DNA from 2 places in the Paenibacillus sp. FSL R10-2734 genome. Region 1 is predicted to be linked to the other one. Evidence: riboswitches for the same ligand, from Rfam matches in the RefSeq annotation. Region 1 holds a riboswitch; the other holds the start of a gene.

Region 1 (3,614 bases):
CCGTAGCCATCTGTTATTTCAGCTTTTTTGATTGCCTCAATATAAGGTAATGCATAACCATTAGCTGCGTCGTCAGCTTTTACATCAGTAAATGAGGACGTTTTTAAGTCTTTATTAACTTCAATGCCGGTAATCAAAGCAGCAACTTTGGCGAATTGTGCTCTATTCATTTCGTCTTTTAAACCAAATGTAGTATCACTTACCCCATTAAAAATTCCTGCTAAAATCAATGCATCAAACTTGGCTTTCGTTGCCGCATCTAAATCCTTTAGATCAGTAAAATCTGAAGATGTCTTCGTTTCTGCATAAACCGTAATCCCAGAGGTACACATTAATAAAACCAAAATTAAAGCAAAGCATTTCTTTTTCACAAATATTCCTCCTAATTAGACTTAGGCTCTACCGTCTGGGTTAGTCGGTGAAATCCTTTCAAGCCTATATTAAGATAATTATCGACTCGATACTACTTTTTTTTTAGAAATATTGTGAAGTATTATGAATTTACCGTAATTTATAAGTTTAACATCCTACAAGCGCCATGCAATATAAATAATCTCACATATATACACCGTATGATGCTCTACTTCACATTCGTAACGACGCCTACACAAACGACAAACCAAGCTGCAAGAATCTATGAGTTCGAGGTATACTGACCTAGTGTTACGGCATAACCCTTGTGACTTATGTGATAGTAAAGATTTAAGCCACTGAGACTTTAAGTTTCAGTGGCTATTTGATTTTTGAAGAAGAAAGGAGCTTCAATCGACGTTTTAATAATAGTTAAGACAATGACTCTGTCGTTATTTGGATGGTGGATGTATGTGCTTGGCTAGCTTCAACAAGCTGGATGCCTTTTCCAACGTTCATACCATTTACAGGAGCCATCCAAGGCTCAATGCACACGAAGGGTTTTCCTTGTAACGCCCAAAGCACCATATACTGATATACATCTTCTGAGGTGATTGTCACTTTCAGTTGTCTTGCATGATCGATCATTTCACATTGGTTAGATTGTAGTTGCTCATAAATGGCAGTAGATTCAGGTTGATTAAAGTTTAATTTATTTTGCACTATACTATTGGGTACCATTTCATCGTAATTAGACGAAGGAATATTTATTTCGAGACGGTCTTTATTTTCTACATAGAAATAAGGGTGGTATCCCAAATAGAAGGGCATTACTTTATAATCATCATTATGAATGGTAGCCTGTATACTTAGCCCACTCTTGGTAAGTGTATATTGCATAATCAATTTGAAATGAAAAGGGTATCTTTCATAGGTATCTTCATTATCTACCATCTCAAGCGTGATTGAAGCACTATGCTCATCAGCAAAAGTATGGATTACCTTAGCTGCTAGATTACGCGCAAAGCCGTGCTGTTTTAAATGATAGGGTGTGTCGTTGTAATAGTAAGTTTCATCAACCAGGTAACTACTAATAGGAAATAAAATAGGATTGCCACCACGTATATTTTTCGAAGGATCCTCTAATGTTTCTTGTTCAAGATAAAAAATCGGTTCATTATTATGCATATATTTACTAATAATAGCGCCTCGTTCGGGAACTATTTCGATATAAATGGTACCTTCCTTATTGGTTAGAACGTAGGTCTCAAATCGGTCTTGCTTAGTGTAACAAGTAAACATAATCTTCCTCCTCAAAGATAGTTATAACAACAGTAATACCATGCCAATAGTGTTGTAAAACAATAAGTAACATTATACATCATGTAATGATACTGAGCGCGATCATATTGCTATATCGATCCAACTCCATGATAACGTGCCAGTTAACTCTACAAGGACTGCAAAGAGACATTTATCACTGATTAACACTCATATCACAAGTAATATGTTAGAATATCAGAACAGCTTTACTGCGTTACCGCTTTATCAACTTCATAATTCACGAGCTATGATGGCTAAGGATTACACTTTAGCAGGAGCAGCTTCTGGAGAGACTGCGGAAATTCCGCGGCGCCGAAGGGTTCACAATCTCAGGCAAAAGGACAGAAGAGTACTGAATATGTATTTGTCATGCTGATCGCCATCAGTAGGGCAAATATTATTTGATATTCTTACGATCTGGGAGATTGGATGACATCCAATCTCTCTTTTTTTATTCCAATTTATTGTACTCACAAGGGGGAACTAGGAATGGCACAACCAGAATTAAAGAGAGAACTAGCCAATCGGCATGTTCAACTTATCGCTATTGGCGGCACCATTGGTACAGGATTATTCTTGGGATCAGGCAAGGCGATAGAGAAGGCAGGCCCATCCATCATGATCACGTATTTAATCGTGGGTATTGCTGTGTTTTTTGTGATGAGAGCATTGGGAGAACTCCTATTATCTAAAGCGGGCTATCAATCGTTTACCGATATCGCTGAAGACTATCTTGGATCTCGGGTCGCATTCATCACCGGTTGGACCTATTGGTTTTGCTGGATTATGACGGCCATGGCTGATGTCATTGCTGTTGGCGTATATGTGCAGTATTGGTTTGATATCCCGCAGTGGGTTCCTGCTATCGCCTGTCTTGTCGTGTTGTTAGGTCTAAATCTATTAACTGTAAAGAGTTTTGGAGAACTCGAATTTTGGTTTGCTTTGATTAAAGTAATCACGATTCTTGCCTTAATTGGTCTTGGGGTCATTTTACTGATCATAGGGTTCAAGACGGATGCAGGATCGGTGACGATTCGAAACCTGTGGGAGCATGGGGGCTTTTTTCCGAACGGTATATCAGGCTTCTTATTTTCTTTTCAAATGGTTGTATTTGCTTATGTCGGTGTGGAGTTGGTGGGTGTATCGGCAGCGGAAACAGCGGATCCGGAAAAAAACATCCCATCGGCGATTAATAAAATTCCTTTGCGGATTTTATTTTTCTATGTCGGTGCGCTTTTTGTCCTGCTATGCATTAACCCTTGGACGGAGCTCAGTCCGGCAGAGAGTCCTTTTGTAAAAACCTTTAGTTTAGTAGGGATTCCGATCGCTGCAGGGATTATTAATTTTGTCGTATTAACCTCAGCTGCTTCCGCTTGTAATAGTGGAATGTTCTCGACAAGCCGAATTCTCTATAACTTGAGTAGAAGCGACCAGGCGTCACCTCATTTAGGTAAACTGAACAAAAACCATGTACCTAGCAACTCGTTATTCATTTCTACAATTGTCATATCTGTAGGGGCTCTTTTGAGTAAACTTATTCCGGAGCAGGCTTTTGGAATCGTGACAACGATCAGCGCTATTTGTTTTATATGGGTGTGGGGCATTGTTCTCATCTGCCATATTAAGTATAAGAAAACTCGGCCAGACTTACAGGCTACATCCAAGTTCAAAGCACCTTTCACCCCGGGTATTAATTATGCTGTCTTAACCTTGTTCGCGGGGATACTGGTCATCATGCTATTCGCTGGAGAGACACGTCCGGCTTTATTGTTTACTCCGTTATGGTTTGTTTTATTATTCATCCTATATTCGATTAGAAGCAAAAAGGTAAAAAGTAATCAAGGTTAAGTAAGTAGAACCCTTTACGGTTGATGCGCTTTTTGTTAAGCTTGAAGCGTAAATAACGGCAAAATAACGCAAAAAATCAGTAAATGGGGACG
Region 2 (3,614 bases), 490 kb from region 1:
GGCCTACGATGCGGGCAACATCTTCGTTAATTTTTGGATTGTATTTCATCGTACATGAACCGAGTGGATAGAAGCCGTTATCTACGCCGAAGTTGCGGCGTGACAAGGAAGTATAGTGACGAATGACATCCACTTCAGATACTTCTGGAAGCACGACGGGTTCGCTACGGAGTAAACCTGATGGGATCAGGGATTCAATGCTTTCTTCCTGCGGCACATCGCATTGTGGCAAGGAATAGGCCGAACGGCCCGGACGACTTAATTCAAAGATTAGACTTTGTTCCGGTTTCATAAACAGCCCTCCAGTGCGCTAGCGAATTGGTCGATTTCGTTCTTGCTTCTTTTTTCCGTTACGGCTACAAGCATATGACCAGCAAGTTCAGGATAATCCCGACCCAGATCATAACCACCGAGATAACCTTCCTTAAGCAGCTTCGAATTAATAGCACTCACGCTGCTTCCTTCAGGAAGCTTCACGACAAACTCATTAAAGAATGGGGAAGAGAAGGTGAGCTCAGCACCTGTTAGTTCGCTCAGTCTTTTAGCGGCATAATGGCTTTTGCGAATGTTCAGTTCGCCGACTTCACGCATGCCTTCTTTGCCCATTACGGATAAGTAGACGGATGCGCAGAGTGCGAGCAGTGCTTGGTTGGAGCAAATGTTCGATGTCGCTTTTTCACGGCGGATATGCTGCTCACGCGCTTGAAGAGTAAGGACGAAGCCACGTTTACCATTACGGTCAACGGTTTGACCAACAATACGGCCCGGCATGCGTCGCATCAAGTGCTCAGCTACAGCGAAGAATCCGCAAGTTGGACCGCCGAGGGAAGCAGGAATGCCAAGTGGCTGAGCATCACCGACTACGATGTCGGCTCCGAGCTTGCCCGGGGTTTCGAGTACGCCAAGGGCAATTGGGTTCGCACTGACAACAAGCAAACCTTTAACAGCATGGATCAGCGGCTCAACGGAGCGAAGATCCTCGATGCTGCCGAAGAAGTTAGGCGATTGCATGAGTACTGCGGCAGTATCACCATCAATGGCTTCGGCAAGCTTATCATGATCAGTAACACCGTCTTTATAGTCAATCTCCACAACCTCAAGGCCCCAAGCATTAGCCGATGTGCGCAGCACTTGGCGTGCTTCAGGATGAACGGTGCGGGAGACAATTAATTTTTTGCGTTTGGTAGCACCAGCTGCAAGAACGGCGGCTTCGGATAAAGCTGTTGCGCCATCATACATACTAGCATTGGCTACTTTCATACCGGTTAGTTCACAAATATAAGATTGGAATTCGAAAATCGCTTGCAGTTCGCCTTGGCTGATCTCCGGTTGATAAGGGGTGTAGGCTGTGTAGAATTCAGAGCGGGAAATGACATGGTTGATCACCACTGGGATGTGATGGTCGTATAATCCGGCACCGAGGAAGCTGGCATGCGAATCAAAGTCGGCATTTCGGTCAGCCAGACCTTTCATGTGGCGCAGCAAGGCGTATTCATCGAGTGCTTCAGACATGGGCATAGTGCCTTGATAACGAACTGCTTCAGGAATATCGGAGAACAGCTCATCTATGGACTGAATCCCGACGGCTTCCATCATCTCTATGCGGTCCTGTGCTGTCATGGGCAGATAACGGTGCTTCATTGAGGTTTCACTCCTTGGCTTTTTTTATAAAAAGGGGCCTTAATCACGACAGCCTTAAGCTGCTTGCCGCGTATCTCTACGAAAACCTCAGTACCTATTTCAGTGTAAGCTGTATCAAGCAATGCCAATCCCAGGTTACGCTTTAGTGTTGGAGATTGTGTTCCGGTTGTGACCTCTCCGATTTTAACGCCGTTTACATAGACTGGGTAATGGGAGCGCGGAATGCCTCGATCAATCATTTCAAGGCCGACAAGGCGGCGGGGAAGACCGGCCTCCTTTTGTTGTATCAACGCATCACGTCCGATAAAATCTGCTTTGTCCAGCTTCACGAAGAATTGAACTCCTGCTTCAAGGGGAGTGATTTCAGCTGACAGCTCCTGACCATACAGCGGTAATTTTGCTTCAAAACGCAGTGTATCACGTGCGCCAAGTCCAGCAGGCGTTAATCCGTGAGGAGAGCCAGCTGCGAGTAGGCCGTTCCATAACGTTGCTGCCCCATCCAGTGGAGCGTAGATTTCAAAGCCATCTTCGCCGGTGTAACCCGTACGCGAGATCAATACTTCTACGCCGCATACGGTTGCGCGTTCGATGAAGTGGAAAGGCTTTAGTGCCGAAATCGGGGCATCAGTAACTTCTGCGAGTATGGTCTCTGCCAACGGACCTTGCAAGGCGAGTAATAGCGTCTCATCAGAGACATTCGTGAGTGTGACTTCACCGAATTCAGGGGTCAGATGCTCCTGAAGCCACTGGAAGTCCTTATCGATGTTGGAGGCATTTACGACGAGCATATAACGTCCTTCACTTAAGCGATACACGAGCAGATCGTCGACAACACCGCCGTTTGGATAGCAGAGCAGCGTATATTGTGCCGCACCATCGGTGAGGCGGGTAACATCGTTCGTCGTCATTTTTTGCAAAAAGGCTTCTGCACCGCTTCCAATCACCATGAATTCACCCATATGCGATACATCGAACAGTCCAGCCTGCTGGCGAACGGCTTCATGCTCTTTCACGATACCTGTAAACTGTACCGGCAGCTCCCAGCCGCCGAAATCAATGCACCTGGACTCTGCATAAGCGGAATAGAGATCATAAAAAGGCGTTCTTTTCAAAGCATCCATGTCGTCACTCCCCTTGATCTAATTACATACGAAAAAAGGACAGGCAGAAGCAATCATGCATAAATGCACTAATCGCTTTCTGCTCTGTCCTTTGTACCTGAGAGTTACCCTGCCGTAACTAACCTGCAAGTTTCCCCGTTGGTGACCTGACGCACCTAGTCTTGCGTCTGATGCTCTCCAGAGATACGTCCGACAAAGGTCCTTTTGCCTGAGAGATTCACCCTGTTAGGGCTTACTCCTTCGGCGCCGTCTTCAAGTGAGACAGTCTCTCCCTATGCCATCATCCGCAACTGTATTTGTTTCTTATGTCTCCATTAAACGGGTATAGAGAGGCGCTGTCAACAAGAAAAAGTCAAAAAAATGACAAATTTATTTTTCCTGTTAGTAATATTGACATTGTGAGTCTTGATCACTTAGGCTATAACTAAATTTAGAACTCCAATTTGGAAATGAGGCGGCTAGAATGAGTGAAGTTTTAGATAACCTTCTTTACAGCGAAGAACATGAGTGGGCACAGCAAGTGGAAGGACGCGTAGTACGTGTTGGGATTACGGATCATGCTCAGCATTTGTTAGGCGATATCGTATTTGTGGAATTTCCAGAAGTAGGCTCGGCCATTTCAGCTGGCGACAGCGTTGGTAGTATCGAATCCGTTAAGACTGTATCGGAATTGTATTCACCCGTCTCTGGGAAGGTTACCAAGATTAATGATGGTTTAGAAGCAAGTCCAGAGCTAATCAACGATAAGCCGTATGGCGAGGGTTGGATTTTTGAAATCGAGGTTGACGGAGAGTATGCTGATGCTGTAAAAGGTCTGCTTGATGCGGCTGGTTATAGAGCTTTAGTAGGAGA

The links. Region 1 has a riboswitch for glycine ahead of NSS67_RS03110 (amino acid permease). Riboswitches for the same ligand answer to the same signal wherever they lie in the genome.
Region 2: another riboswitch for glycine. It lies ahead of gcvT (glycine cleavage system aminomethyltransferase GcvT); the one in region 1 lies ahead of NSS67_RS03110 (amino acid permease).

What each region holds. Positions count from the first base shown of each region.
Region 1 covers NZ_CP150170.1:664,372-667,985, forward strand. Annotated here, with positions in the region: gene NSS67_RS03100 (S-layer homology domain-containing protein) at 1-371, opposite strand, end outside; gene NSS67_RS03105 (hypothetical protein) at 784-1,653, opposite strand; glycine riboswitch at 1,949-2,029, shown strand; gene NSS67_RS03110 (amino acid permease) at 2,164-3,522, shown strand.
Region 2 covers NZ_CP150170.1:1,151,148-1,154,761, forward strand. Annotated here, with positions in the region: gene gcvPB (aminomethyl-transferring glycine dehydrogenase subunit GcvPB) at 1-292, opposite strand, end outside; gene gcvPA (aminomethyl-transferring glycine dehydrogenase subunit GcvPA) at 289-1,641, opposite strand; gene gcvT (glycine cleavage system aminomethyltransferase GcvT) at 1,638-2,762, opposite strand; glycine riboswitch at 2,949-3,046, opposite strand; gene gcvH (glycine cleavage system protein GcvH) at 3,226-3,614, shown strand, end outside.